3 regions of the Microbacterium sp. LMX7-1.2 genome follow, and region 1 is predicted to be linked to each of the others. Evidence: predicted binding sites of a transcription regulator. Region 1 holds the regulator's gene; each other region holds the start of a gene.

Region 1 (10,239 bases):
GGGCGCACGACCGCACCCTCCTGGAACTGCTCCCCCAGACGCAGAGGCTGCTGGGCGCCCAAGGGCAGTCCGCCGACCTCGCGCACTTCGTGCACCACCAGCCGCAGGAGAAGTACGACGTGCTGCGGTCGAAGCCGATCCGGCTCGCGCACGAGAACAGGCTGAGTCCCGCGGACGTGGATGCGATCCACGCGGTCGCCGCGAAGTTCTACCGTCTCATCATCATCGACTCGGGCAACGACGAGTCCGACCCGATGTGGCTGCGCATGATCGATCACGCCGACCAGCTCGTCGTCGCCACGACGACCCGCGACGACCACGCCGAAGCAGGGGCACTGCTCCTGGAGGCTCTGGAGGACCGCGACGAGCGGTCGGCGCACCTCGCGCGCCAGGCCGTCGTCGTGGTGAGCCAGGCCGACCCCAAGGCCTCGTCCGCCGAGGTCGCCGAGGTCGTTGCCGGCTATCAGCCGCTCGCGCGGGAAGTCGTCCAGATCCCCTACGACCGGGAGATGGTCGACGGTCACCTTCGACTGCGCGCGCTCGCCTCGCCCACCCAGGAGGCGTGGCTGTCGGCCGCTGCGGCCGTCGCCCGCGGGTTCTGAGAGCGATCCGCTCAGCCGGGTGGCCGAACGGGCACGTCAGTCGCCGAGGGAGCCGATCCAGTTCCGGAGCAGCTGGATGCCGGCATCGCCGGACTTCTCCGGGTGGAACTGCGTGGCAGACAACGGGCCGTTCTCGACGGCGGCGAGGAACGGGTCGCCGTGCGTCGCCCACGTCAGGACCGGCTGCGGGAACGGCGGGATGACGTCGAGCTCCCACTTCTGGGCACCGTAGGAGTGCACGAAGTAGAAGCGCTCCTGCTCGATGCCGCGGAAGAGCACGGAGTCCGCGCCGGGTTCGACGGTGTTCCACCCCATGTGCGGGAGCACGGGCGCGTTCAGCTCGGTCACCGCCCCGGGCCATTCGCCGAGTCCCTCGGTGTCGTGGCCGCGCTCCACGCCGTGCGCGAAGAGGACCTGCATGCCGACGCAGATGCCGAGCACCGGACGTCCGCCGGCGAGACGGCGATCGATGATCTCGTCCCCTCCGTGGGCGCGCAGGGCGTCGCGCACGGCCTGGAAGGCGCCGACACCGGGCACGAGCAGGCCGTCGGCCTCGAGCGCCTCGGAGCGGTCGCGCGTGAGCACGGCATCCGCTCCGGCCGCGACGAGGGCCTTGACCGCCGAGTGCACGTTGCCGGACTCGTAGTCGAAGACGGCTACGCGGGGCGTCCGGCTCACAGCGCTCCCTTTGTCGAGGGGATGCCGTCGACCAGCGGGTCGAGAGCCTTGGCCTGACGGAACGCGCGCGCGAACGCCTTGTACTCGGCCTCCGCGATGTGGTGCGGGTCGCGGCCGCCGAGGACTCGGACGTGCACCGTGAGGCCGGCGTTGAACGCGAGAGCCTCGAACGTGTGCCGCACGAGCGCCCCCGTGAAGTGACCGCCGATCAGGTGGTGCTCGAAGCCGACGGGCTCGCCGGTGTGCACGAGGTACGGCCGTCCGGAGATGTCGACCACGGCCTGCGCGAGCGCCTCGTCGAGAGGCACGAGCGCGTCGCCGTAGCGGGCGATGCCCGACTTGTCGCCGAGCGCCTCGCGGATCGCCTGACCGAGCACGATCGAGATGTCCTCGACGGTGTGGTGGGCGTCGATGTGGGTGTCACCGGAGGCGCGCACCGTGAGGTCGGTCAGCGAGTGCTTCGCGAACGCCGTGAGCATGTGGTCGAAGAACGGCACCGAGGTGTCGATGCGACTCGCGCCCGTGCCGTCGAGGTTCAGCTCGAGCTCGACGGTCGACTCGGAGGTGCTGCGCACGCGGTTGGCGGTGCGCGGGGCCTGGGCGGTGCTGCTCATGATGCCGATCCTATCGATGCGAGGGCGTCCAGGAACGCGGTGGTCTCGGCTTCGGTGCCGGCTGTCACACGGAGGTGCCCGGGAAGCCCCACGTCGCGGATCAGCACTCCCCGGTCGTACAGCTCCTGCCAGACGCGCTTCGGATCGGCGACGCCGCCGAACAGCACGAAGTTCGACCACGACTCGTGCGGCGTGTAGCCGAGCGCCTCGAGCGTCGCCGAGATCCGATCACGCTGCTCGACGATCTCCGCGACCATGCCGAGCATCACGTCGGAGTTGCGCAGTGCCGCGATCGCCGCCGCCTGTGTGAGCGCGCTGAGGTGATAGGGCAACCGGACGAGTCGCAGGGCGTCGATGAACGCGGGGTCGGCGGCGAGGTAGCCGACACGCGCGCCGGCGAACGCGAAGGCCTTGCTCATGGTGCGCGAGACCGCCAGGCGCGGACGGCCGTCGAGCAGCGTGAGAGCGGAGGGCGCGTCGTGCGGTGCGAACTCCTGGTACGCCTCGTCGACGACGACGATGCCCCGCGAGGCCTCGTAGACCGCCTCGACGACGTCGAGCCCCAGCGGGGTGCCCGTCGGGTTGTTGGGCGCGCAGAGCAGGATGACGTCGGGATCGACCTCGGCGATCTGCGCGGCGGCCTCCTCGGGGGTGATCGTGTAGTCCGGCTGACGGGTGCCCGCGACCCAGCTCGCGCCGGTCCCCTTCGCGATCAACGGGTACATCGAGTAGGTGGGCGCGAAGCTGAACGCGGTGCGACCGGGCCCACCGAACGCCTGCAGGATGTGCTGCAGGACCTCGTTCGAACCGTTGCCGGCCCAGATCTGCGAGGCGTCGAGTCCGTGGCCGAGGTACTCCGCGAAACCTTCGCGGAGGGTCGTGAACTCGCGATCGGGATACCGGTTGACGTCGCGAAGCGCCACAGCGATGTCGTCGAGGATGTCGCTGGCGACCGCATCGGGCACGGGATGCGTGTTCTCGTTGACGTTCAGCGCGATGGGAAGCGGGGCCTGAGGCGCACCGTACGGGGTGAGACCTCGGAGATCGTCACGGAGCGGAAGGTCGGCGAGCGAAGCAGTCACCCTTCCCATGGTAGGCCGAGCGGGGCACGGCGCGTCACTCGGTGACGCCGAGTGAAGCACTCACTCCGAGTAGGCCGCGGGGATCGCGATCTCCTGACCGATCTGCAGCGCGCCGCCCTGCAGCGCGTTGAGCCGGGTGATGTCGCCGATGACCTCACGCGGGTCCGAACCCGGTGCGACGCTCTCGGCGATCGACCAGAGGGTGTCGCCGGGCATCACGGTCACGGTCTCGAAGGATGCCGTCGCGACGTCCTCGTTCGATGCGATCGCGCTCCCGCCGCTCAGCGCACCGAAGGCGATGCCCGCCGCGAGCGGCACAGCCGCGAGAGCGAGCACGACCCGACGACCGCGCGCCGTCAGCCGGATGCGAGTCGCCGGACGTGCCGGAAGGACTGCTGCGCTGCTGAAGGTGATGGTGCTCATCTCATGCTCCTCTGGGTGACCGCGGGGCGGTGAAGGTGGCGTAGCGTTCGCATCCGCGACTCGGCCGGGAGCCGAGGATGCGAAGCTACGTTCCGAAGTTATCTTCGAATTCGAACATCTGTCAAGACTTCTTCGAAATCCGGCCCCCGAGATAACCGACACGCTCGAACAGATATTCCCTATCGGCGCGTTTCTCGGATACGGTTTCGATACGAACACCCCACCACGGACCTCCGACATTCGAATCGAGACGCCGGATCCGCACCCCTGAGGAGAACCATGAGCGAGAACTCCGCCCCTGAAGCCGAGGCGCCGCGCACTCGTCGTCGGAAGAGCCTCAGCCCCAAGCAGATGGCCATCCTCGAGGTCATCCAGACCTCCATCAGCCGCTACGGCTACCCGCCGAGCATGCGCGAGATCGGCGACGCCGTCGGCCTCAAGTCGCTGTCGAGCGTGACCCACCAGCTCGGCCAACTCGAGCTCAGCGGCTACCTGCGCCGCGATCCCGGCAAGACACGGGCCATGGAAGTGCTGATCGACCTCCCCGGCACCGGCGCCGAGAACCCCGCCGACGTCGCGGCCCCCGTCGGCGACGCCGCGCTCGTCCCCCTGGTCGGCCGCATCGCCGCGGGTGTCCCGATCACCGCCGACCAGCAGGTCGAGGAGATCTTCCCGCTGCCGCGTCAGCTCGTCGGCAAGGGCGACCTGTTCATGCTGAAGGTCTCGGGCGAATCGATGATCGACGCTGCGATCTGCGACGGCGACTGGGTGGTCGTGCGATCCCAGGGCACCGCCGAGAACGGCGAGATCGTCGCCGCGATGCTCGACGGAGAAGCCACGGTCAAGGTGCTGCGACGCCGCGACGGTCACACGTGGCTGCTGCCGCGCAACTCCGCGTTCGAGCCGATCCTCGGCGACGAGGCCGTGATCCTCGGCAAGGTCGTAGCCGTCCTCCGCGCCGTCTGACACTGCGCCGCCTGACTGCGCGCCGTCTGATTCTGCGCTGTTCGCCGCCCGCGCCGCACCGCACGACCGCGCGCCGTCCCGCTCCCTCGACGCGCGCCGGAAGGCACCGCACGGCGCCCCGCGCTTAGGCTCGAAGGCATGACCGCACCTTACGGCTCCTGGTCCTCCCCCTTCTCCCCCGCGTCGATCGCCGCAGCCGCGCCGCGCATCGACGGTGCCCGCTTCGTCGGCGACGAGGTGTGGTGGGGAGAGTCCGTGCCGGCAGAGGGCGGCCGCGTCGCGGTGCGCAGCTCGACGGGCGCGGTGGTCCTGCCCGCTCCGTGGAACGCGCGGTCCCGTGTGCACGAGTACGGCGGTGGCGCCTGGACGGCCGACCACGACGGCACCCTGTACTTCGTCGACGCGGCCGACCAGCGTGTGCGCCGGATGCCGCGCGGCGGCGATCCCGTGCCGCTCACCCCGCCCGGGCCGGCTCACGGCGGACTGCGTCTGCAGCACGGGCGCCTGTTCGCGGTCCGTGAGAACCTGACGAGCGATCCGCACCGCCGCGGCATCGTGGAGATCCCACTGGACGGCTCGGCCGCGGACGACGAGCGCGCACTCACCGTGATCGTGGAGGGCGAGGGCTTCTACGCGCATCCCGCGCTCTCGCCCGACGGCTCCCGCCTCGCGTGGGTCGAGTGGCATGCTCCCCGGATGCCGTGGCAGTCGGCCGCACTCGTGATCGCGGACTGCGACCGGAGGATCGCACCTGCGACCCGAGCCGCCCTGCAGCCGGAGTGGACCGGCGACGACGAGCTCGTGTACGCCGACGATCCCTCCGGGCGCTGGGCGCTGCAGCGGCTCCGCCTCAGCGACGGCGACGGAGGCGACGGCGACGGAGGCGACGCACATGCCCGCCCCGTGTCGGCCGCCGGGATCGACGCCGACACCGGCTACGGGCTCTGGGTTCTCGGCAACAGGTGGTTCCAGCCTCTCGACGACGGCCGCATCTTGGCGGTGCGCACGAACGGTCGCGACGACGTGGTGGTCGTCTCACCGGACGGCAGCGCACGCCCGCTGACCCTCGCGGCCGACGGTCACGTCAGCGTCGACGACGTCTCGGGCTCCCGCGTGCTGCTGTCCGGCAGCAGCTCGACGTCGGCACCCGGTGTGTGGGCGGTCGACGTCGACTCGGGCGCGGTCGAACGCGTCGCCGGAGGGACGCCAGCGGATCCTGCGTGGATGCCCACGGCATCCGTCCTGCTCGTCGACGGCCCGCACGGCCCCGTGCACGCGTTCGCCTACGCCCCGCGGAACCCCGAGCACACCGCGCCGTACGGCGAGCTCCCGCCGTACGTCGTCTTCGTGCACGGCGGTCCTACGGCGCATGTCACCGGGGCGTCCTCCGCCGCCGTCGCGTTCTACACCAGCCGCGGCATCGGCGTGCTCGACGTCAACTACGGCGGATCGACGGGCTACGGCCGTGCGTACCGCGAGAGGCTCGACGGCCAGTGGGGCGTGGTCGACGTCGACGACGTGATCGCGGCCGCGCGCGGCCTGGCGGATGCCGGGCTGGCCGACCCGGCGCGCATCGCGATCCGCGGCGGTTCGGCGGGTGGGTGGACGGTGCTGTCTGCGCTCGTGCGGGGCGGCACGTTCGCCGCCGGGATCAGCCGCTACGGCGTCGCGGATCTCCGGATGCTGGTCGAGCACTCGCACGACTTCGAGGCGCACTACATCGAGGGCCTGGTGGGTCCGCTCCCCGAGGCCGAGCAGCTGTACGTCGACCGGTCGCCGCTCACGCACGCCGACCGCATCGACGTGCCGGTGCTCCTGATGCAGGGCGGAGAGGATCGCGTGGTGCCTCCCGCCCAGTCCGAGGCGATCCGCGACGCGCTGCGGTCGCGGGGCGTGGAGCACGAGTACGTGGCGTACCCGACGGAAGGGCACGGCTTCCGGGCGGCGGAGACGATCGTCGACGCGCTCGAGCGCGAGCTGGCGTTCCTCGGCCGCGTGTTCGGTTTCACACCCGCGCCCTGAGGGCTGTGCCGTCACCGGCGTCGGATCAGCGGGCGACGGTCAGTCGCCGACGCGGTTGCGCAGGCGCATGGCGCGCTCGGCCTCGCGGGTGTCCTGACGCTCGCGCAGGGTCTGGCGCTTGTCATACTCGCGCTTGCCCTTCGCCAAGGCGATCTCGACCTTCGCCCGGCCGTCCGAGAAGTACAGCTTGAGCGGGATCAGGGTGTACCCGCCTGCCGAGACGGCGTGAGCGAGCTTGGCGATCTCCTCGCGGTGCAGCAGCAGCTTGCGGATGCGCTTGGCCGAGTGGTTCGTCCAGTGCCCCTGCGAGTACTCGGGGATGTGCACGGCATCCAGGAACACCTCATTGCCTTTGACGAACGCGTAGCCGTCGCTGAGGTTGGCGCGTCCCTGACGCAATGACTTCACCTCGGTGCCGGTGAGCACCATCCCCGCCTCGTACGACTTCTCGATGTTGTAATCGTGACGTGCGCGACGATTGGTCGCGATGACCTTCTCCCCGCGTTCCCTGGGCATGATTCTCTCCTGATCCGTGCCGTGGCATCGTGCGGTGCCCGGTGGCGGGCGCACGGCAGCCTGTCAGTCTATACCGCGGAGCGGGTCAGGTGCGAAGCCACCGGCGGATAGCGAACCCGGCCGAGAGCGCGGCCAGCACCACGCCGATGCCGATCAGGACGGGAACGACGAGCGCGGCATCCTGCATCGTGATCCAGGTCGTGATGAACGGCACACGTCCGCGGAGATAGCCGTTGACGCCGAAGTGCACCCCGGCGACGACCGCGGCGCTCGCGAGGACCGACCCGAGGAACGCCGCGAACACGCCCTCCAGCACGAACGGGGTCTGGATGAAGCGGTTCGACGCCCCGACCAGTCGCATGATGCCGATCTCCTTGCGACGCGCATACGCCGACAATCGGATCGTCGTGCCGATCAGCAGGATCGCGGCGATGAGCATCAGCACGGCGATGCCCACTGCGATGTACGTCGCGACCGTGAGCGCCGAGAACAGGGGTTCCAGGTACTGCAGCTGGTCCTGAACCTGCTCGACCCCGGCGACGCCGTTGAACGCCTCGGAGATCACCTGCGACTGCCCCGGGTCCTTCATCGTGACGAAGAAGACCTCGAACGCCTGGTCCGGGGTGATCACGCTCGCCTGCTCCTCGCCGAGCTGCGCGACGAGCTTGGCGTAGGTGTCCTCCTTGGTGTCGAAGGTCACCTCGCTGATGAGCGGTGAGAGGGCCTCTCCGTCGAGCTGGTCGCGCACGGCGTTCACCTGATCCTCGGTGGCGCCGCCGTCGACGCAGGTCGGCGACTCGGAGATCGTCGAGCACATGTACACCGCCACCTGGGCCCGCTCGGTCCAGTACCCGCGCATGGTGCCGATCTGCGACTGCATGAGGATCGCGGCCCCGACGAATGTGAGCGACACGAAGGTCACGAGCACGACGGAGATGACCATCGAGATGTTGCGACGGAGGCCGCCGAGGGCTTCCGCCAGGATGAGTCCGATTCTCATGAGGTCGGGCCCACCTCCTCGGCGCCGTCGTCGGACAGGCCCAGTCGGTCTGCGACCCCCACCTCAGCCACGTCGACCTGCGGCAGGACGATCGGATGCGTGCGCGGTCCGACCGCCGCCGGCTTCGCCTCGGGAGTCGTCTCCGGCTGCAGGTCGGTCTGCGGTTCGATGGGCACCGCTTGGGCCTCGGGGATCTCGGATGCCGTGGGCACGGCGTCAGGGGCGGTCGATGCCGCCCTGCGCTGCGCACTCAGCTCCTCCGCGAGCGCTGCGCGCACGACCGAGAGGTCGGCGGTCTGGCGCTGCACCTCCTGCACCGCGGTGAGCGCGGCGGCGGCGGCAGCGCCACGGACCTCCTCGGGTACGAGGCGCGGGATGTTGGACGTGTCGCCGTAGCCGCCGTGGACCTCGTCGCGCACCATCTCGCCGTCGCGGAGCTCGATCACGCGGCGCTGCATCTGGTCGACGAACGCCGCCTCATGCGTGGCCATGAGCACGGTCGTGCCGCCGGCGTTGATCCGTGCGAGCAGCTGCATGATGTCGACGGAGGTCGCGGGGTCGAGGTTTCCGGTCGGCTCGTCGGCGAGCAGGACCTGAGGACGGTTGACGAGCGCGCGGGCGATCGCCACACGCTGCTGCTCGCCACCGGACAGCTCGTGCGGCATCCGCTTCTGCTTGCCGTCGAGGCCGACGAGCGCGAGCGCCTCCGGCACCGCCTGCTGGATGAACCCGCGTGACGATCCGGTCACCTGCAGGGTGAACGCGACGTTCTGATACACGGTCTTCGAGGGCAGCAGGCGGAAGTCCTGGAACACCGAGCCGATGTGCCGCCGGAAGTAGGGGACCTTGCGGTTCGCCAGCGACCGCAGGTCGCGGCCGAGCACGGCGATGCGACCCGTCGTGGGGACGTCCTCACGCAGAATGAGTCGCAGACACGACGATTTACCCGACCCCGAGGCGCCGACGAGAAAGACGAACTCTCCGCGCTGGACTTCGAAGTCGACGCCGGACAGGGCGGGTCTGGTGGTCCCGCGGTAGCGTTTCGTGACGTTCTCGAACCGAATCATGGCGCTTCGAGCCTAAGCGCGTCGGATGATCTGCCCGCGAGCGACACCCCGCAGGCCTCCTCTGCGTCGGAGGGCACTGCTATACATGGAGGTGTCGATCCGCGGTCAGCGCGGACGAAGACTTCCGAGGGGACCATCATGACGACGCCCGCAGGCTGGTACGACGACGGATCCGGCAGGCAGCGCTGGTGGGACGGCACCCAGTGGACCGAGCACTTCGCCCCGGTCGCCCCGGCGGACGTGACCGCCGCCGACACCACGCCCGCCGCCGTGGAGACGGAGGCGACGCTCGGATCGGTCGCCGCCGTCGAGACGTCGTGGTCCGAGGCTCCGTCCACGGAGACCGCCCCCGCAGATGCGGGATCGGCGGATGCCGGGGCGACGGATGCCGGGGTGACGGATCCCGGGCCTGTGGATGCCGGTTCGGGTGTGGATACCCCGACCACGGACGCGGTCGGCACCGCCGCTGAGCCCGTCGACGCCGAGCCCGTTGCGAGTGCCCCCGCTGCCGCTGACCCCGCGGCCCCGGTCGACGGCGCCGAGCCCGAGAGTCCCGCACTCGACACCGCAGTCCCGACGGACGCGAGCGAACCGGTCACGGCCCCCGAGGCGGCGCCGTCCTGGTCCGCACCGGCGACCCCCGAGGCCCCGTCCTGGGACGCCCAGCCGACCACGCCGTTCACGGCCCCTGGCACCAGCGGGCCCTCCACGCCACTCGATCCCGCCGTGCCTCCGTACGGCAATCCGGCCCCGACCTACCCCGGAGCCGGCGTCGCGTACCCCGGCGCTGTGCCCGCTCCACAGCCGCCTACCTATCCCGGGGCGGCTCAGGCCTACTCCGGTGCCGGCTCTGCGCCCGGTGGCCCGGGATACCCGATCGGCGGCTATCCCGGCGGTTACGGTGGGGCTCCCGCGGCCCCCGCGCGCCCCTCAGTGCTCGGACTCGTCGGTCTCGGCCTCGCCGTACTGGGCACGATCCTGGCCTTCATCCCGTTCCTCAACATCATCGGCTTCGTGCTGCTCGGGGTGGGCTTCATCGCCTCGCTCATCTCGCTCTTCCTGAAGGGCCGGAAGTGGCCCGGCATCACGGGGCTCATCCTGTCGGTCGTCGGCACGATCATCGGTGTCGTCGTGGCCATCGTGTTCTTCGTGGCGACGGTCGCGTCCGAGGTCACCCGTGACTTCCCGACCTCGCCTCCGTCCAGCGACAGCGACACCGGCACCGACGGCGACTCCGACGGCGGCTTCGGGACGCCCGAGGTCGTCGAG
Region 2 (10,239 bases), 100 kb from region 1:
CACGACGATCGCGCTGACCTGCACGAGCCGGACGTTCTGCCCCAGGGCGGTAGCGAACGGCACGCCGACCTGCATGAGGCGCATCGGACGGCTCAGCAGTAGCGCGGCGATCACGAAAGCACCGGATCCGGTGAGCGTGATCCACACGGTGGGCCACGAGACGCCGGAGAGGTTGCCCGCGCCCCAGAGCCCCGCCATGATCGCATCCTCTACGGTCGCGTTCAGGAGGATCCACACGTTCACGGACGCGAGCATCGCGCTCACGCCGATCCCGACGATGATGAGCCGCACTCCCCGCACGGCACCGCGGCGAGAAGCGAGCAGGAAGACGAGGAACGCGGTCACCACGCCGCCGACCAGCGCGCCGCCCATGGTCGCCGCCGACCCTCCGCCGAGCAGCAGCATCACCACGAGCGCGCCCGTGTACGAACCGGTCTGGAAGCCGATCACGTCGGGCGAGCCGAGCGGATTCCCGGTGAGGTTCTGGAAGATCGCTCCGCTCATCGCGAGGCACGCGCCGAGCAGCACCGCGATCACGATGCGCGGGGCACGCCACTCCAGCACGACCATCGTCGTGTACTCGTCCCCCCGGCCGGCGAGTGCGGCCATCGCCTCGGGGAAGGAGATCTGGGCGGATCCGGAGAACACCGCGAACACGGCGAGCGCGGCCGTCGCGATCCAGAGCCCCGCGCACACACGCAGAGAGCGGGCGTCGACGAGCATCCACGGGCGAACTGGTGGGCCGACACGGTGCATCCGTCGGCCGAAGTCGAGATCGGTCATGCGTCAGACCTCCGAGACCCGGAAGCGCCGGACCATCCAGATGAGCACCGGCGCACCGATGAACGCGGTGACGACGCCGACCGGCACCTCCCCCGCCGTGATGATCCGGCCGAGCACGTCGGCGAATCCGAGCACGATCGGGGCGATCAGCACCGAGTACGCCAGGATCCACCCCTGGTGGGGGCCCACGATCATGCGGGCGACGTGCGGGGCGAGCAGTCCGAGGAACCCGATCGGCCCCGCGGCCGCCGTCGCGCCGCCCGCGAGCAGCGCGATCGCGAGGAGCACGACGAGCCGGATGCGGTTCGGATGCGCGCCCATGGCGACGGCGGAGGCCTCGCCGAGCGACAGGACGTCGAGCGAGCGCGAGCTCAGCAGCGCGATCACCAGGCCGACCACGATGAACGGCACGATCGCGAGCGTCGCGTCGAGCGGCTGGGATGCCGTGGTGCCTGCCGACCAGCCGCGCATCCGCTCGAGCACCTCGGAGTTCGACAGCAGCACGGCGGAGCTGAAGCCGGACAGCACCGCGCCGAGAGCCACGCCGGAGAGGGTCATGCGCACCGGGTTGCCGCGCGCCGCTCCGGTGTTGCCGATCGCGAAGACCAGCACCGAGGTGAGCATCGCCCCGACGAACGACCACCACATGTACTGCGAGATGTCGGTGACCGCGAAGAACGCGAGGCCCACGACGACAGCGAGCGATGCGCCGGCGTTGACCCCGAGGATGCCCGGATCGGTCATCGGGTTGCGTGTGACCGCCTGCATGAGAGCTCCGGCGACGCCGAGCGCCGCCCCCGCGACCAGGATGAGCACGGTGCGGGGCACGCGTGAGAACCAGACGGTCTGCGAGATCGCGTCGTCGGGGTCGGGCTGCAGCAGCGCGTGCAGGACGTCGGCCGGCGGCACGGTGCGTGATCCGACCAGCATGCTCGCGGCGAGCGCGAGCACGAGGAGGATCAGGAGCGGGATCAGACCGGCCCAGCGACGGGGAGCACCGGAGCGCTCCCCGTCGAGGCGCGGCTCGGCGAGCGAGACCTGCGACATCAGATGGTCAGGTGGGAGGAGGTCAGGCGACCTTCGCGGATGCCGACACGAGAACCGCGACATCGTTCAGCCACTGCGCGTAGGTCGACGCGGTCATGGCGCCCTTGGAGCTCCAGGCCCCGAGCTGCTCGGCCTTGACGGCGGGGAGAGCGTCCCACAGCTCGGCCGAGAAGGAGAAGTCTTCGTCGTACCCCTCGATCAGCAGGATGTCGGCCGGGTAGGTCGAGGCGTCCTCCCACGCGACCTGTCCCCACGGGTTGCCCGTGGCCGGGGCGTCGGCCCCGACGATCGTGGCGCCGAGCTCTTCGAGAAGGTCGGCCTGCGCGAAGCCCACGCCCGTGTAGAGCATCTCCTTGGTGGGGCTCGCGAGCATGATGTTCAGACCGTTGTCGGCTGTGGCGGCGCGGAGGGCGTCCTTCGCGGCCTCGAGGTCCTCATCCGAGGCGAGGATCTCCTCGGACGCGACCTCGCCGCCGAAGAAGTCCGCGATCTCGCGGGTGTCGGCGATGCGGGCGTCGATGGTCTCGCTGCTGGGGAGTGCGACGAACGGAGCGACGCGCGCGATCTGCGAGTTCACGTCCTCGTCGAACCACTGCCAGCCGTCGGCCGTGCCCTGCCCGATGATCGCATCCGGGCGGAGCTCTGCGAGCTTCTCGACGTCGATCTCGCCGTCCTTGCCGACGACCGGGATGTCGCTGATGTCGGCGTCGCCCATCACGAAGGGGTTGTCGCACTCGTAGCCGAACAGCGCCACCGGCTCGATGCCGTACTCGTGCAGGGAGCTGTAGGCGTAGCAGTCCATGACGATGTTCTCGGGCTGTCCGTCGAAGTCGATCTCCAGCCCGTCGATCGTCGGGTGCGCGAGGGTGACGGTGTCGCCGCCGTCCGCCGCAGGTTCGCCGGCGGCGTCTGCGGAGGCGCACGAGGCGAGCAGCAGCGCGGAGGCGGAGATGAGGGCGGCAAGGGTGAGGCGGCGATTCACGGCATGACCATTTCTGTCGTCGGAGGGGTGTTCTTCGACCCTATCGACGGCGACTTAGGGTAGCCAAACCTAAATTAATCCCGGCGTGTCGCGCGATCAGCCGATCTGCTCCGTGAGCTCGAACCAGCGGAGCTCGAGCTCCTCGATCTCGGACTCCTGGTCGCCGATCGCCTTCATCCGCTCCCCCAGGCCGGCGTAGTCCGCCTGGTCGTGGTCGGCCAGTGCGTGCTTGGCCTTGTCGACCTGCTCGGTGAGCTTCTGGATCCGGCGCTCGAGCGACGACGCCTCCTTCTGCGCGGCGCGCAGAGCGGCCCCGTCCAGACCGGCGGCCACTGGCGCGGCATCCGATCCCGCGGCCGCAGGTGCGGCGGTCGTCGTGGGCGCGGCATCCTGCAGCTGCCGCAGACGCAGGTACTCGTCGACCCCTCCGGGCAGGTGCCGCAGGCGACCACCGAGGATCGCGTACTGCTGATCGGTGACCCTCTCGAGGAAGTACCGGTCGTGACTCACGACGAGGAGCGTGCCCGACCACGAGTCGAGCAGATCCTCGATCGCCGCGAGCATGTCGGTGTCCATGTCGTTGGTGGGCTCGTCGAGGATCAGCACGTTCGGCTGGTCGAGCAGCACGAGCAGCAGCTGCAGTCGACGCTGTTGACCGCCGGAGAGGTCCTTAACCGGCGTCGACAGCTGCGCTGACGAGAAGCCGAGGCGTTCGAGCAGCTGACCGGGTGTCAGGTCCTGCGCCTTCGAACCGGCACCCATCGTGTAGGAGGTGCGCAGGCCCGAGATCACGACGCGCACCGGGTCGTTCCAGTGCTGCTCGAGCTCGTCGAGTCGCTGCGTGAGCGTCTTCACCTTGACGGTCGTGCCGCGTTTGATGCGCCCCTCGGTCGGTTCGACCGTGCCCGAGATCAGACCGAGCAGCGTCGACTTCCCTGCGCCGTTGACTCCCAGGATGCCGGTGCGTTCGCCCGGCGCGATCCGCCACTCGACGTCGGACAGCACACGCTTCGTGCCGCCGTCCTCCGTCGGATAGGCGACTCCCACGTCGAGCAGGTCGACGACGTCCTTGCCCAGGCGCGAGACCGCGAGCGACTGCAGGGAGACCTTGTCGCGGATCTCGGGCACATCGGCGATAAGCTCGTTCGCCGCGTCGATCCGGAACTTGGGCTTGCTCGTGCGCGCGGGGGCCCCGCGGCGCAACCAGGCCAGTTCCTTGCGGGCGAGGTTCTGCCGCTTCGCCTCGGTCGCCGCCGCCATCCGGTCGCGCTCGACGCGCTGCAGGATGTACGCCGCGTAGCCGCCCTCGAAGGGCTCGACGATGCGGTCGTGCACCTCCCAGGTCTCGGTGCAGATCTCGTCGAGGAACCAGCGGTCGTGGGTCACGACGAGCAGGGCTCCGGAGTTCGCGGGCCAGCGCTTCTTGAGGTGGCCGGCGAGCCAGGTGATGGCCTCGACGTCGAGATGGTTGGTGGGCTCGTCGAGCGCGATGACGTCCCAGTCGCCGGCGAGGAGCGTCGCGAGCGAGACGCGGCGACGCTGACCTCCGCTGAGCGCGCCGATCCGGGCATCCCACGGAAGTTCGGACAGCAGCCCCTCGATGACGTCACGGATGCGCGCGTCGCCAGCCCACTCATGCTCCGGGGTGTCGCCGACGACGGCCTGCGCGATCGTGAGGTCGTCGTCGAGCGTGTCGGCCTGGTCGAGCACGCCGATCGTGGTGCCGCCGCGCACCGTGACGCGGCCCGAGTCGGGTTCCTTGCGTCCGGCCAGCATTCCGAGAAGGCTCGACTTGCCGTCGCCGTTCCGGCCGACGATGCCGATCCGGTCGCCTTCCTCGATGCCGAGGGTCACGGAGTCGAAGACGACTCTCGTCGGGTACTCGAGGTGCAGGGCCTCAGCCCCCAGAAGATGTGCCATATCGTCTTCCAGGGTAGTCGGGCGTGACGGTGCCGACGGCCGCGGTCAGCGGCTGTCGACGAGCGAGCGGAGGATGTCGAGCTGCCCGGTGTTCCAGGCGAGTTCGTCGAGCACGTGCGTGTACAGACTCAGGACGGTGCGCGGATGGCGTCCGGTGACGACGTCGTCGAGACGGAGACCCGAGAGGTTCGAGCGGGCGTGCTCGCGGATCTCCAGGCAGTGGGCCCTGACCGACTCGATCGTGTCGGTCTTCCTGGCCTTCCAGGAGTTCGCGGTGGCGACGGGCAGCCCGAGCTCGGCGCGCGGACGGCCGGTGATCGCCTCGCCGAACCACACCCCTTCGACGTAGGCGGTGTGCCTCACGACGCCGAGGATCGATGGGCGCCCCGGGATGAGGATCTCGCGCGCCTCCCCGTCGGACAGCCCGTCGAGGCTGCCGAGGATCAGGCTGCGGCTCTGCTCGATGCGCGCGTCGAGGTCGTCTCTGGTCGAGACGCCGGAGTCGGCGTGGTGATGGCTCATGCAGGGATCCTCCCTCACCCCTCCGACATCTGCGCGATCCAGGTGACGGAGGCGATCGCCTCCCGCCGCTGGAAGTCGCGCAGAGTCGCCATACCCGGTGGCGCCGGCCACCGGCACTTCTCGAACCAGTTCCCGCCGATCGCCGCGAGCAGGGAGATGTGGTCCTCGGTGGTGGAACCGTGGAACACAGGATGAGCGAGGAGGGGATCGACATCGGCTTCGGCATCCGCCACGCGCAGATCGAGGAGGTAGAGCAGAGCGTCCTCCCACCCCGCACCCCTGGCCGCCCAGGGCCAGTCGAGCAGCCGGGCACGTCCGGACGGGTCGATGAGGATGTTGTCGGTGCGCAGGTCGCCGTGCACGAGACGGTCGCCGGCGACCGCGGCATCGACGCGTTCCGCATGCGTGCGGAGGAAGGCGAGGTGCTCCACGCACCACGGGGTCGTCTCATCCAGGAGACCAGCGGCCTCGAGACGCCTCCAGGACTTCGCATCCTCCGCGAGCTCATCGGCGAGAGAGGGCAGACCGGCCGGTGGTGACACGGCGGCGAGCGCCGCGATCGCATCGAGCACGGTCGCGGTATCGGAGGGAGCGTCTTCTCGCGGATGCCGCCCCTCGACGTCCTCGATCACCAGAACCGTCCAATCGTCCTGCGTGAACGACTCGACGAGATGGGCGGCGGGGAGCTCTCGCGGGATGGTGCGAAGGATGCCGACTTCCCTCTCGTACAGGTCGAAGGTTCCCTGCGACGACGCGTGCACGGCCTTCACGAAGAGACGCCGGCCATCCTCGAACGACATCCGCGACGCCATACCCGCCGAGAATCCGCCGGGCTGAGTGCGAGCCCCGCTCGCCGGCGATCCGGCGACCTTCTCGACGCGCTGCCGGATGCCGTCGGGGAGATCCGCCCATTCGAGTCGTGCCATCGAGCCACTCTAGCCGTGCGGGGGTGGGGCCGACGGCTCGCCCGGCCCCACGGTCATCTCGCGCGCACCGCCCGGCTGTCTCATTCGAGTGATCCGCCACCGCGCTGCAGTGTCGCTTCATTCCAGTATTCCAGGGAGAGCATTCGAATCTTCGTTCGAATGTCGGTGGTTGGTGATGGACTCAGGTCATGACAGCACTGATCGATGCGACGGACTCGCAGATGGCGGCGCTCGCCGGTCTGGTCGAGTCGCTGCAGGTGGCCGAGCAGACGCTCGCCGCGATGCAGGCGGCGCGCGACGGACTGCTGGCCATCGCCGGGCGTCTGGCCATCGACATCGCCCGGCAGGGCGACCATCCCGACCGGGGCGACCATGCGATCCGTTCGGTGGCGGCCGAGATCGGAGCCGTGCAGCGCGTGAGCGACCGCACGATCGAACGACGCATGGCCGACGCGACCCTGCTCGTCGAGCAGTTCCCCTCGGTGTGGGCCGCACAGGGGGCCGGACTCATCAGCGCCGCGCACTCCCGGGTGATCGTCGACGCCGGATCGCATCTCGTCGATGACGCAGATCGCGAGGCGTATGCGGAGACCATGGTGCCGCTCGCCGCGGAGGAGTCAGCCAACAGGCTGCGGCCCCGCGCTCGGCGTGAGGCTGAGCGGTTGCTCGCGCGCTCGATCGACGAGCGACACCGCGAGGCGCGTGCAACGCGCCGCGTGTGGATGACGGACGCCGATGACGGCATGGCAGATCTCCACGTCCACGCTCCTGCTGTGCTCGTGCACGGCATGTTCGACCGCCTCTCGCAAGCTGCTCACGCCGTGCGAGACGAAAACCGCCGCCTTGCACGGGAGAGCGCGAGCGAAGACGGTGGCTCGGGCAAGGATGCGTCATCGCCCGACGGGCGCACGGTCGATGAGCGCACAGTCGATGAGATCCGCGCTGACCTGCTGACCGATCTCGTGCTCACCGGCGCGCCCAGTGGTCATGACACCGCCGACGGGATGTTGGGTGCGATCCGCGCGCGGGTCGAGATCACTGTGCCGGTGCTGACCCTGATGGACGATCAGGCATCGACCTCGCTCGCGTTCGACGACGTACCGGCGCTTCCTCCCGCAGAACTCGATGGTGTCGAGCCGATCGACGTCGACACCGCTCGCAGCCTCGCGGGCTCCACGACGGGATGGGATCGTGTGCTCACTCACCCGATCACCGGGCGCATGCTCGCCGTCGACCGCTACCGGCCGAGCGAGCATCTGCGGCGACACCTCCGGGCGCGAGATCGCCGGTGCCGATTCCCGGCGTGCGGGATCGCTGCGAGGAAATGCGATCTCGACCACAACCACGACGCCGCCACGGGCGGAGAGACCCGCGATACGAACCTCGCGCAGTTCTGCCGACGACACCATGTCCTCAAGCACCACTCACCCTGGCACGTCCGCCAACGACACGGCGGCATCCTCGAGTGGACCAGCCCGACGGGGCGCATCTACAGCGACAAGCCGCCGACGCAGCACACCGTGACGTTCGCACCGGAGCCGGCAGCGCCTGTGCCTGCGCGCGCGCCGTTCTGACCTGCGCTCCTTCTGACCCACGCCCACGAACTCACGATGACCGGTGAGATCGTCATCGAGCGGTTCGACGTCCTCGGCACCCGATCCGACGGATCCGTCATGGCGACCGCATGCCTGGACGTGTCGACCGTCGCCTTCCTGGATTCGACCGGAACCACCATGCCTCTCGGCTACGTGCCCGAAGCACAGCATTTCGAACTCCGGTTCGACGAGGAACACGGGGCGCTGCACGCCAAGAAGCCGCTGCAGGCGAAGTCACTGCTGCGCGCGAAAGAACCGCTGCACGCGAAGGAGCCGCCCGGGTCGAGTGACCCGGACGGCTCCGTTCAGCGGTTCGCGCTTACTGGTACGACTTCACGATCTCGAGCAGGCTCGGGACGTTCGCGTACGCCTCGGCGGCGTTCTCCTTGGTGACGATCACCGGGTCGAGCAGGTACGACGGGACGACCTTGGAGCCGTTGTCGTAGGACTCGGTGTCGTTCACCTCGACCTCGTCGCCCTTCTGCAGCTCGCCGACCATCTTGATGGCCTGCGCGACGAGCAGCGTGGTGTCCTTGTTGATCGTGGAGTACTGGATGCCCTCCATGATCGACTTCACGGACTCGACCTCGGAGTCCTGACCCGTGACGACCGGGACGGGACGACCGGCCTGCTGCACCGAGGTGATGATGGCGCGGGCGAGGGTGTCGTTCGGCGAGAGGACTCCGTCGAGCACGGTGTCACCGCTGTACGAGCCGGTCAGCAGCGTGTCCATGCGGTTCTGGGCGTTCTCGGCGAGCCAGCCCTCGGTCGCGGTCTGGGCGATCTCGGTCTGACCCGAGACGACCTTCAGCGTGCCGTCGTCGATCTTCGGCTGCAGGACCTCCATGGCGCCGTCGAAGAAGACCGCGGAGTTCGCGTCGTCCGGGGAGCCCGAGAACAGCTCGATGTTGTACGGAGCCTCGTGGCCCGCACGCTCGGCGAGACCGTCGAGCAGGGCCTGGCCCTGCAGGTTGCCGACCTTGAAGTTGTCGAACGCGACGTAGTAGTCGAGCGCGTCGGTGTTCTCGATCAGGCGGTCGTACGCGATCACGTAGGCGCCGGCATCCTTGGCCGCCTGCACCTGCGTGGCCAGCTGCTTGCCGTCCTTCGCGCCGATGATGATGACCTTGGCGCCGTTGGTGACCATGGCCTGGATCTGGTTCTGCTGCTCGGCGACCGTGTTGGTGGCCGGTGCGTACTGCACGTCCGCCTTGAAGCCGGCTTCCTTGAGCCCGTCCTCGAACAGCTTGCCGGCGAGGACCCAGTTCTCCGAGGTCTTGTCCGGAAGGGCGACACCGATCGTGGCGTCGGCTGCGAAGCCCTTCGAGGCCTCGTCGCCCGAACCCGATCCGGTGTCGCCGCCACGCTCGGCCGAGCAGCCAGTGAGCGCGAAGGCAGCCGTCGCGACGAGCGCTGTCGCGGTGACGATGATCTTCTTCATGTGATCTCTTTCTCTGATGTGTGACGGATCCGGCGCGTGCTGTGCGCTGTGGAACCGCTTACTTTCCGCTCGTCTTGTCGACGGGTGGGGCCTGATAGGTCTTGTTGGGCTCGAACGTCTCGGTCGCGGCCTCCTGCTGGCGGAAGCGACGCGTCATGAAGCCGATGATCGACGGGCGGCCCTGCTGCTTGTTCCAGACGTCGATGCCGACCGCGATCAGGAGCACGAGACCCTTGATCATCGAGACGACGTCGGCACCCTGACCGAGCAGTGCGAGGCCGTTGTTGAGGAAGGCCATGACGAGACCACCGATGATCGAGCCGATCACGGTGCCGATGCCGCCCGCGACGGCCGCGCCGCCGATGAACACCGAGGCGATCGCGTCGAGCTCCCAGCCGGTGCCGTCGTTCGGGCCGGAGGCCTGCGAGCGGGCGACGAAGATCATGCCTGCGAGCGCTGCCATGACCGACATGTTCATCATGACGAAGAAGTCGACCCAGCGGTCCTTGACGCCCGACAGACGCGCCGCCTGACGGTTGCCGCCGACCGCGTAGATGTGACGACCGAACACGGTGTTGCGGGTGACGAACGAGTAGATGATGACGAGCGCCAGGAGGATGAGTCCCGGAACCGGGAAACTCGTGCCGGGACGACCGGTCGCGAACATCCATCCCGCGGCGAGAACGACGACCGAGAGGAGCACGACCTTCACGGTGCTGACCCAGACCGGCGCGCTCTCGGAGCCCATCTTGTGCTGGACGCGGCGCGTGCGGATCTCCCAGAAGATCAGCCAGACGACGGCGAGCAGCGCGAGGATCATGGTCGGCACGTTGAACGGCAGCGGCAGGCCCACCTCGGGGAGGTAGCCGGTGCCGATGTACTGGAAGCCCTTCGGCACCGGGATGGTCTGCGCGTCGCCGATCCACTGCTGAGCGCCGCGGAAGAACAGCATGCCGGCCAGGGTGACGATGAACGCCGGTACCCCGACATAGGCGACCCAGAATCCCTGCCAGGCGCCGACCA
Region 3 (10,239 bases), 2.9 Mb from region 1:
GCGGGCTCCTCGGCTGGCTGATCGGACAGCCGCTCACATACCTGACCGACATCCCGGCCTATATCGTGCTGTCGCTGCTGGTCGTGCTCAGCATCCTCATCCTGACCAAGACGCCGCCGAACCGCATCGGTCAGCGTCTGGGCGACCTCTACGCGTGGATGTTCGACGCCGAGCGGGTGGAGAAGCCGGCCAAGGATGCCGCGACGATCGACGACGCCGACAAGGTCGACGACCCCGACGTCCTGCCCTGGTGGCGCCGTAACAAGACCGGCCGCGAGGAGGACCCCGACGAGGGCTCCCTCGGCTCCGACGACATCACCGCGCTGCTCGGGCAGGCGGAGGCGACTCCGGCCTACGACCAGGCGGTGACCGTGGCGAACCCCTATGACGCCGCCACCGAGGTCATTTCGGACGTGCGCTCCGTCACCAACGCGCTCGCTGAGCAGCAGACGACCGCGCTGCTGGACGACGACTCCGACACCGGTGAGATGCCCGAGCTCCCCGGTCTCGATGGCTTCGGCACGGAAGGGCCAGGGGATCGTGGACCGCAGGCTCCGGTCGCGCCCTACGTTTTGCCGTCGCCGAGAGTGCTCGCGGAGGGTCCGCCGTCCGTAGCCCGATCCGAGGCGAACGATCGCATCGTCGAGCAGATCACCAGCGTCCTGTCGCAGTTCAACGTCGACGCCAAGGTCACCGGCTTCTCGCGGGGCCCGACGGTCACGCAGTACGAGGTCGAGGTCGGTCACGGCGTCAAGGTCGAGAAGATCCTGCAGCTCAGCAATAACTTCGCCTACGCGGTCGCGTCGAACGACGTGCGCATCCTGTCGCCGATCCCCGGCAAGAGCGCGATCGGCATCGAGATCCCGAACACGGATCGGGAGACCGTCTCCCTGGGTGACGTGCTGCGTTCCCAGGCTGCGCAGAAGAGCACGCATCCGCTGACCATCGGCGTCGGCAAGGACGTCGGCGGGAACTTCGTCACCGCGAACCTGGCCAAGATGCCGCACCTGCTGGTCGCGGGATCCACCGGCTCGGGCAAGTCGAGCTTCGTGAACTCCATGATCACGAGCCTCCTCATGCGCGCCCGCCCGTCCGATGTACGGATGGTCCTGATCGACCCGAAGCGCGTCGAGCTCACGAGCTACGCGGGCGTCCCGCACCTCATCACCCCAATCATCACGAACCCGAAGAAGGCCGCCGAGGCCCTGCAGTGGGTCGTGAAGGAGATGGACATGCGGTACGACGACCTCGCGTCGTTCGGCTTCCGCCACATCGACGATTTCAACAAGGCCGTGCGAGCCGGCGAGGTCGAGGTCCCGGTGGGCAGCGAGCGCGTGCTCAAGCCGTACCCGTACCTCCTCGTCGTGGTCGACGAGCTCGCCGACCTCATGATGGTCGCCCCGCGCGACGTCGAGGACTCGATCGTGCGCATCACCCAGCTGGCCCGCGCCTCCGGCATCCACCTGGTGCTCGCGACGCAGCGACCGAGCGTCGACGTCGTCACGGGTCTGATCAAGGCGAACGTCCCGTCGCGTCTCGCGTTCGCCGTGACCAGCGTCACCGACAGTCGGGTGATCCTCGACAGCCCCGGCGCCGACAAGCTCATCGGCCAGGGTGACGCGCTGTTCTCGCCCATGGGGTCGTCCAAGCCGTTCCGTCTGCAGGGCGCATGGGTCGACGAGAAGGAGATCGACGCGGTCGTCAAGCATGTGACCCGCCAGGCACGGCCCGAGTACCGCGCGGACGTGCAGGAGGCCATGGAGCCGGCCAAGAAGAAGGAGGTCGACGAGGACATCGGCGACGACCTCGAGCTGCTTCTCGCGGCCGCAGAGCTCATCGTGTCCTCGCAGTTCGGCTCGACCTCGATGCTGCAGCGCAAGCTCCGGGTGGGCTTCGCCAAGGCCGGTCGCCTCATGGATCTCCTCGAGTCCCGCGAGGTCGTCGGCCCGTCCGAGGGGTCGAAGGCGCGAGACGTGCTCGCGACGCCCGAGCAGCTCCCGCAGGTCATGGCGAAGCTCCGAGGCGAGGATGCTCCCTCCGTGCCCGCTGCCGCACCTGCTGCTCCCGCGGCGGCCGCGCCGGCCGCATCTCCGCGCGACCCGGTCGAGGCGCAGTACGACGGTCTGCCTGTGGTCGAGGCCGAGGACGGCGACGAGGACGCCTGGGGCCTCACGGGGCGCGACTGATGGCGATCCCTCGGCAGCTCCCCAATGCGATCACGGTCGCGCGGATCCCGCTTGCGGTGATCTTCTTCGTCGTCCTGCTGCTCGGCGGGACGTACGGCATCCCGGATATCGCACTCCGCTGGGTCGCGGGGGTTCTCTTCGTCATCGCGATCTCGACCGACTGGGTCGACGGCTACCTCGCACGGCGCTACGACATCGTCAGCGACTTCGGGAAGCTCTGGGACCCGATCGCCGACAAGCTGCTGACGGGTGCCGGATTCATCGGGCTCGCGATCCTGGGCGAGCTGAACTGGTGGTTTGTCATCGTCATCCTGATCCGCGAGTGGGGGATCACGGTGCATCGCCTGATGGTCGCGAGCGAGCACGTCGTCGCGGCGGCGTGGATGGGCAAGATCAAGACCGCGGTGCAGGGCGTCGCGTTGTCGTGGGCGCTGCTGCCGTTGCACGTGGTGATCGGTCTCGGGCCGTGGACGTTCATCACCGCGATCCTGATGGTCGCCGTGCTTGTGCTGACGGTCGCGAGCGGGATCGACTACATCGTCGCCCAGGTCCGGGGTTCCCGGCGGACCTCATGACCCCCGCCGCGGAGGCCGTCGCGGCGCTCGTCGACCGCGGATGGACGCTCGGAGTGGCCGAGTCGCTCACCGGGGGCGCCGTCGCCGCCGAGGTCGTCTCCGTTCCCGGGGCCTCAGCCGCGCTGTGGGGCGGAGTGATCGCCTATGCGACTCCCGTCAAGCACAGCGTCCTTGGCGTGGACGCAGACCTCCTCGCGCAGCGCGGTCCCGTCCATCCCGAAGTCGCCCTGCAGATGGCGAGGGGCGTGCGGCGCGCGGTCGCGGTCGGACGGCCGAGCGATGTCGGCATCGCGACCACCGGCATCGCCGGTCCGGACTCACCGGACGGACAGCTGGTCGGCACCGTGCACGTGGCGGTCGTGACACCGAACGGTTCGTTGAGCGAGTCGTTCCGGTTCTCCGGCGACCGCGCGGAGATCCGAGCGCGGTCGGTCGACGCCGTGCTCGACGCGCTCTGCCGACTCGTTCGGGAATAGCACCGTGGGCGAGTCCGTTGACATGAATGTGCTCACATCGAAAGCACAGCGTGCGAAGGTAGATTCTGTGACAGTCCTTAGGGCTAGACTGGCGATTCCATCGGGGGAGACCTTGAGTGGGCGATCTGGGAGGAGGTTCCGATGATTCTTGTACGACAGGAAATCGGCGATGTGCTGAGGGACTTCCGCCTGCAGAAGGGGCGTACGCTCCGGCAGGTTGCGAGCAAGGCGTCCGTGGCCCTCGGCTACCTCAGCGAGGTGGAGCGCGGTCAGAAGGAGGCTTCGAGTGAGATCCTCGCCTCTGTGGCGGATGCTCTCGACGTCCCCATCTCGACCATCATGCGCGAGGTCGGAGATCGCATCTCGGTGCTCGAGGGCATCCAGGTCTTCCCGGATGTCGTGCCGGACGATCTGGTGGCGTCCGTTGAGCCCGAGCTCACGCTCCGCTGATCGACGACTCTGAGACCGTCCGTGCGACGCAGTGAGTTCCTTCGTGCCGTGGACGCGGAGTTCGGTGGGCGGGCGTCGTCTCTCGTGAGCGACCTGGTGCTGACGCAACTCTCCGGCCGCACGGCCGAGCAGGCACTGGATGCGGGCGTACCGCCACGCGACATCTGGCAGGCGCTGTGCGCCGAGACCGAGGTGCCGGTCGAGCGTCGGCACGGCGCGGGACGTCTCGAACCCCGTCGGCACTGAGTTCCCCGAATCTCACGGATCTTCGTCTCTGCGACACGGCGGTTCGGCGTGTCGTCGAAGGTGTGTTCGAAAACACGCGTAGTCTTCTGCACAAGTGGTTCCGAGATCTCGTTATCCCCGTTCTCCGGCACCGACGACGCAATGTCGGAGGTGACTCGTACGGTGTGAAACAGGCCGAAGAGCCATACGCCTTGTCGGAGAGTTCCGCCCATCCCGGGTGGGCCGCGACAGCCTACAGGCGGCATCACGCGAGCAGAAGGAGCACGACATGCCATCACCCGCCGACCGCGAGAAGTCCCTCGAGACAGCACTCGCCCAGATCGACCGCCAGTTCGGAAAGGGCTCGGTCATGCGGCTGGGAAGCGACGAGCGCGCTCCTGTCGCGGTGATCCCGACCGGTTCGATCGCCCTCGACGTCGCGTTGGGCGTCGGAGGTCTGCCGCGTGGCCGCATCGTCGAGATCTACGGACCCGAGTCCTCCGGTAAGACGACCCTCACGCTGCATGCGATCGCCAATGCGCAGCGCTCCGGCGGCATCGCGGCCTTCATCGACGCCGAGCACGCCCTCGATCCGGACTACGCCGCCAAGCTCGGCGTCGACATCGACGCGCTGCTCGTCTCCCAGCCGGACACCGGTGAGCAGGCGCTCGAGATCGCCGATATGCTCGTGCGCTCCGGAGCGATCGACCTGATCGTGATCGACTCGGTCGCAGCCCTGGTGCCGCGTGCCGAGATCGAAGGCGAGATGGGAGACTCGCACGTCGGTCTCCAGGCGCGACTGATGTCGCAGGCTCTCCGCAAGCTGACCGGTGGTCTCAACCAGACCAACACCACGATGATCTTCATCAACCAGCTGCGCGAGAAGATCGGAGTGTTCTTCGGCTCTCCGGAGACCACCGCCGGCGGTAAGGCGTTGAAGTTCTACGCCTCGGTCCGCATGGACATCCGTCGCATCGAGACGCTCAAGGACGGTACCGACGCTGTCGGAAACCGCACCAGGGTCAAGGTCGTCAAGAACAAGATGGCTCCACCCTTCAAGCAGGCGGAGTTCGACATCCTCTACGGCGTCGGAATCTCCCGCGAGGGCAGTCTGATCGACTTCGGCGTCGACCACGGCATCGTCAAGAAGTCGGGATCCTGGTACACCTACGACGGTGATCAGCTCGGGCAGGGCAAGGAGAACGCCCGGAACTTCCTGATCAAGAACCCCGACATCGCGCTGACGATCGAGACGCAGATCAAGCAGAAGCTCGGTATCGGCGGCGCCGCTCCCGCAGCACCGGCGGACGAGCTCGCCGAGCGTCGTCCGGCCTGACCATGACGACACGAGACGACGGGGGCGCATCCGACCGGATCGCCCCCGTCATCCCGCTCTTCGGGAACGCCCGTGGCGCGTCCCGCCCTTCCCGCGGGACATTGGATCCGTCGTCGGACCTTGCCGAGACCGGGGAACGGTCACGCCGATCTTCGGCACCAGGACGTTCGGACGACGAGGGCGACGCGATGCCGCAGCGCACGGACGACGGCGGGCTGTGGCGGTCGACATGGGACGACAGCCCGCGTCGATCGACGCATCCGATCCGGTCTGCAGGACAGGGCGCGGCTTTCGGATCCTCTGCCGGCGACGAGCGGACCGGGCCGAGCGATCGACATCCCGCTCGGGGCAACCACCGCAGTGCCGAACTGCGTGCTCTGAACGACAGCATCGATCGGATGGGTGACAGCGCGACGACCGCACCGGACGTCCGCGCGGCCGCAGAGGAGCTGCTGGTTCGCAAGCTTCGCTCGAGGTCGTTGTCGGCATCGGAGGCACGGCTCATTCTGCGCGGCGTCGATCAGGATGGCGCCAGGCTCGATGCAGGCACCGTGGACGACATCATCGACGAGTTCACGCGACGTGGCTATCTCGACGATGCGCAGCTCGCAGGGCAGCTCGTCGCCGCGGGCATCGAACGCAAGGGACAGGGTCGCGTGGCGCTCTCCCGGGCGCTCGCACAACGAGGGATCCCTCGCGAGGTCATCGATGCCGCGCTGGACGAGTTGCCGGATGACGATGCCGAGCGTGCTCTCGAGTACGCGCGCTCCAAAGCGCGGTCGCTCAGCCGACTGGACGCCGACACCGCACTGCGCAGACTCGTCGGCCAGCTCGCACGGCGAGGCTACAACGGCGCTATCGCGATGTCCGCGGCCAAGACAGCGCTCGCGGAGGCGACTTTCGGGCGACCGTCTTCCGGCGTGCGATTCGTGGACTCCGACTGAATCCGCTCGCACGGAGTGCGCTCGTACAATAGGAGCATCATGACTACTCCGCGCAGTGAACCGACGATCATCGCGTCGTCGTCGGCAGCCATCGACCTCGACGGGCATCGGCGATCCTACGAGGTCCGCACGTTCGGATGCCAGATGAACGTCCACGACTCGGAGAGACTGTCCGGGTCGCTGGAGAGCGCCGGCTACGTCCGCGCCGAGCTCGGCGACGAGGCCGACGTCGTGATCATCAACACGTGCGCCGTGCGCGACAACGCCGCGGGGAAGCTCTACGGCACCCTCGGCCAACTCGCCGCAGTGAAGCGGCGCAAGGACGGCATGCAGATCGCCGTCGGCGGATGCCTCGCTCAGATGGACAAGCAGGCCGTTCTCGACAAGGCGCCATGGGTCGACGTGGTCTTCGGCACGCACAACATGGGGTCGCTCCCGGGTCTGCTCGAGCGGGCGCGACACAACGGCGAGGCCGAGCTGGAGATCCTCGAGTCCCTCGAGGTGTTCCCCTCGACGCTCCCGACCAAGCGGGACTCCGCGCACAGCGGCTGGGTCTCGATCTCCGTCGGGTGCAACAACACGTGCACCTTCTGCATCGTTCCCAGCCTGCGCGGCAAGGAGAAGGACCGCCGCCCCGGCGACATCCTGAACGAGATCCGACTGCTCGTCGAGGACGGCGCGATCGAGGTCACCCTGCTAGGGCAGAACGTCAACTCCTACGGTGTCGAGTTCGGTGACCGTCAGGCATTCGGCAAGCTGCTCCGCGCGGCGGGCGAGATCGACGGACTCGAGCGCATCCGGTTCACCAGCCCGCACCCCGCCGCATTCACAGACGACGTGATCGACGCCATGGCCGAGACGCCGAACGTGATGCCGCAGCTGCACATGCCGCTTCAATCCGGCAGCGACCGCATCCTCAAGGCGATGCGCCGTTCGTATCGGAGCGACCGCTTCCTCGGCATCCTCGACCGCGTCCGCGAGCGGATCCCGCACGCCGCCATCACCACCGACATCATCGTCGGGTTCCCGGGTGAGACCGAGGCCGATTTCGAGGACACGATGCGAGTCGTCGAGCAGGCACGATTCTCGAGCGCTTTCACGTTCCAGTACTCGATCCGCGAGGGCACGCCTGCGGCGACGATGGACGAGCAGGTGCCGAAGGCCGTCGTCCAGGAGCGGTACAACCGACTGATCGCCCTGCAGGAGCGGATCTCCCTCGAGGAGAACCAGAAGCAGGTCGGTCGGGAGGCCGAGGTCCTCGTCTCCACCGGCGAGGGCAAGAAGGACACCGAGACCCACCGACTCACCGGCCGCGGCGAGGACAACCGTCTCGTCCACTTCGAGGTGACCCCCGGTTCGCCGACCCCGCGTCCCGGCGACGTCGTCACCGTGACGATCAGCCACGCCGCGCCCTTCCACCTGCTTGCCGACGATCCCTCCGGTGCGCCGCTGCGCATCCGGCGTACGCGCGGGGGAGACGCGTGGGACCGCGCGCAGGCAGAATCGTGCGCTGTGCCGGCGCCGAGCGTCGAGGGCGGCCCCCGTGCGGTCTCGCTGGGGCTGCCCACGCTGCGCGTCGGCGTGTGACCGTCACGACTCCTGGCATGCGGCAGCCCCGGCTCTGGGCCATCGCGGGGGCGACCGGTACGGGCAAGAGCGATCTCGCCCTCGATCTCGCGGAGGCACTCCGTCTCCGCGGGAATCCCGCGGAGATCGTGAACGCCGACGCCATGCAGCTCTATCGCGGCATGGACATCGGCACGGCCAAGCTCCCGGAGAGCGAGCGGCGCGGCATCCCGCATCATATGTTCGACGTGCGCGAGGTCGATCAGGACGCCGCGGTCGCCTGGTATCAGCCACGGGCGCGCGAGGCCATCCAGGCCATCCAGGCGAGCGGCGGCGACGCCATCCTCGTCGGCGGTTCGGGGCTCTATGTCTCGAGCGTCATCTACGACTTCGCATTCCCGCCGCGAGACCCGGCGATCCGCGAACGGCTCGAGCACGAACTCGCCGAGCACGGAGTCGAGGAGCTCGTCGCACGTCTCCGGACCCTCGACCCCGACACCGCCGAGCGGATCGATCCGCGCAACGAGAGGCGCGTCATCCGCGCCCTCGAGATCGTCGAACAGGGAAGCGCGACGCACGGGGCGGCGCTCCCCACAGAGCCCGTCCTCTGGCAGCCGCAGGGCACCCGCGTGATCGGTCTGCACGTGGACCGCGCGGACCTCGTCGCACGACTCGACGCGCGGGTCGAACGCATGTGGCGAGACGGGATGGTCGAGGAGGTCGCGCGGCTCCGCGAGCGCGGTCTCGAAGACGGCGTCACCGCCGCGCGCGCGATCGGGTACGCTCAGGCGCTCGCGCAGCTGGACGGACGGATGACGCAGGACGAGGCCATCGCGCAGACGCAGGCCCTGACGCGACGCTACGCCCGCCGCCAGGTGTCGTGGTTCAAGCGCTACCCCGAGCTCCAGTGGGTCGACGCCCCCGTCGAAGCGACGACGCTGCTCGACGTCTGAGTGAATCCCGGCGCGAGAAGCCGGCGCGGATGTCCGTGCTCCGTGGCAGTGTGTCGACATGGCCACTCACTTCTTCACCGCATCCAGCCTCGACGGATTCATCGCGACCGAAGAGCATTCGCTCGACTGGTTGCTGTCGCGGGACATCGACCAGGAGGGACCGATGTCGTACCTGCAGTTCGAGAAGCGGATCGGCGCGCTGGCGATGGGCGCGTCGACGTACGAGTGGGTCATGCGCCACGAGGACGGTCGCTGGGGATATACGCAGCCCACCTGGGTGTTCACTCATCGCGCTCTCGACGTTCCGGAGGGCGCGGATGTGCGGCTCACCCGATCGGACATCGCCGCCGTGCACGCAGAGATGACAGCCGCGGCCGGTGAGCAGGATGTCTGGATCGTGGGAGGCGGCGACCTGGCAGGACAGTTCGCCGACGCCGGACTCCTCGACGAGGTCTGGGTGCAGTACGCGCCCGTGACTCTCGGAGCGGGCGCGCCGCTCCTGCCCCGGGCGCTGGAGCTCGAACTGCTCGAGGTCGCGCGCAACAGGGACTTTTTGTGCGGTCGGTACGGGGTGGTCCGCGGCTGAGGCCCGGCGATCCTAGACTCGAGTGATGACCTGGAGTGTGCGCGCCTTCCGTCCTGAGGACACGGAGAGCGTCATCGCTCTCTGGGAGGAGGCCGGGCTCACCCGTCCGTGGAACGACCCGCGGCTGGACATCCAGCGCAAGCTGTCGGTGCAGCCGGAGCTGTTCCTCGTCGCGGTCGACGACGGCTCGGCGGACTCCGCGCTGGTCGGAACCGTGATAGCGGGCTACGACGGTCACCGCGGATGGTTGTACTACCTCGCCTCGTCGATCTCGCACCGCCGTCGCGGAGTGGGACGCGCTCTCGTCGCCGAAGCCGAACGCCTGTTGCTCGGCATGGGGTGTCCGAAGATCCAGCTGATGGTACGAGAGGGCAACGAGCAGGCGCTGGGCTTCTACGACGAACTCGGCTATGTGCGTTTCTCCGTCGCGAACACGGGCAAGCGCCTCATCGTCGACGCATAGCCGGGATCCCTAGACTGGGACCATGGTCGCATTCACCAAGGGGCACGGCACCGGCAACGATTTCGTCATCATCGCCGACCCCGACGGCACCCTCGACCTCACAGCCGATCAGGTCGCAGCACTCTGCGATCGACACTTCGGCATCGGCGCCGACGGCATCCTCCGTGTCGTCCGATCCACGGCGATCGCCGACGGAGCTGCCGCTCTCGCGGAGGAACCCGAAGCCGAGTGGTTCATGGACTACCGCAACGCCGACGGGTCCATCGCGGAGATGTGCGGCAACGGCGTCCGAGTGTTCGTGCACTATCTGCTCCGGTCCGGCCTCGCGACACTCGAACCCGGTTCCACGCTCCCGGTCGGCACCCGCGCCGGTGTCCGCGACATCACACGCAGCGAGAACGGCTACCAGGTCGATCTCGGGCTGTGGAAGCTCTCCGGCGACGACCCGCTCGTCACCGCGGACGGATTGCCCGTCGCCC

The links. The regulator LexA, encoded in region 1, represses DNA repair genes until DNA is damaged. The targets are predictions, from matches to a motif close to TCGAACANNTGTTCGA.
Region 2: MRBLMX7_RS16055 (HNH endonuclease signature motif containing protein) is a predicted target of LexA. The motif match lies at 6,324-6,339, and genes of this name have one in related genera.
Region 3: recA (recombinase RecA) is a predicted target of LexA. The motif match lies at 3,988-4,003, and genes of this name have one in related genera.

The regions. Positions count from the first base shown of each region.
Region 1 covers NZ_JBEGIL010000001.1:3,370,182-3,380,420, reverse strand. Annotated here, with positions in the region: gene MRBLMX7_RS16595 (MinD/ParA family ATP-binding protein) at 1-602, shown strand, start outside; gene hisH (imidazole glycerol phosphate synthase subunit HisH) at 639-1,280, opposite strand; gene hisB (imidazoleglycerol-phosphate dehydratase HisB) at 1,277-1,894, opposite strand; gene MRBLMX7_RS16580 (histidinol-phosphate transaminase) at 1,891-2,985, opposite strand; gene MRBLMX7_RS16575 (LysM peptidoglycan-binding domain-containing protein) at 3,037-3,399, opposite strand; gene lexA (transcriptional repressor LexA) at 3,679-4,365, shown strand; gene MRBLMX7_RS16565 (prolyl oligopeptidase family serine peptidase) at 4,504-6,387, shown strand; gene smpB (SsrA-binding protein SmpB) at 6,427-6,903, opposite strand; gene ftsX (permease-like cell division protein FtsX) at 6,989-7,903, opposite strand; gene ftsE (cell division ATP-binding protein FtsE) at 7,900-8,970, opposite strand; gene MRBLMX7_RS16545 (DUF2510 domain-containing protein) at 9,109-10,239, shown strand, end outside.
Region 2 covers NZ_JBEGIL010000001.1:3,268,911-3,279,149, reverse strand. Annotated here, with positions in the region: gene MRBLMX7_RS16085 (FecCD family ABC transporter permease) at 1-783, opposite strand, end outside; gene MRBLMX7_RS16080 (FecCD family ABC transporter permease) at 787-1,830, opposite strand; gene MRBLMX7_RS16075 (ABC transporter substrate-binding protein) at 1,853-2,812, opposite strand; gene MRBLMX7_RS16070 (ABC-F family ATP-binding cassette domain-containing protein) at 2,909-4,732, opposite strand; gene MRBLMX7_RS16065 (DUF664 domain-containing protein) at 4,778-5,254, opposite strand; gene MRBLMX7_RS16060 (phosphotransferase family protein) at 5,269-6,180, opposite strand; gene MRBLMX7_RS16055 (HNH endonuclease signature motif containing protein) at 6,369-7,754, shown strand; gene MRBLMX7_RS16050 (sugar-binding protein) at 8,095-9,216, opposite strand; gene mmsB (multiple monosaccharide ABC transporter permease) at 9,275-10,239, opposite strand, start outside.
Region 3 covers NZ_JBEGIL010000001.1:466,140-476,378, reverse strand. Annotated here, with positions in the region: gene MRBLMX7_RS02380 (FtsK/SpoIIIE family DNA translocase) at 1-2,186, shown strand, start outside; gene pgsA (CDP-diacylglycerol--glycerol-3-phosphate 3-phosphatidyltransferase) at 2,186-2,761, shown strand; gene MRBLMX7_RS02370 (CinA family protein) at 2,758-3,237, shown strand; gene MRBLMX7_RS02365 (helix-turn-helix domain-containing protein) at 3,379-3,687, shown strand; gene MRBLMX7_RS02360 (DUF3046 domain-containing protein) at 3,709-3,933, shown strand; gene recA (recombinase RecA) at 4,202-5,248, shown strand; gene MRBLMX7_RS02350 (regulatory protein RecX) at 5,647-6,192, shown strand; gene miaB (tRNA (N6-isopentenyl adenosine(37)-C2)-methylthiotransferase MiaB) at 6,232-7,779, shown strand; gene miaA (tRNA (adenosine(37)-N6)-dimethylallyltransferase MiaA) at 7,797-8,711, shown strand; gene MRBLMX7_RS02335 (dihydrofolate reductase family protein) at 8,770-9,297, shown strand; gene MRBLMX7_RS02330 (GNAT family acetyltransferase) at 9,323-9,760, shown strand; gene dapF (diaminopimelate epimerase) at 9,783-10,239, shown strand, end outside.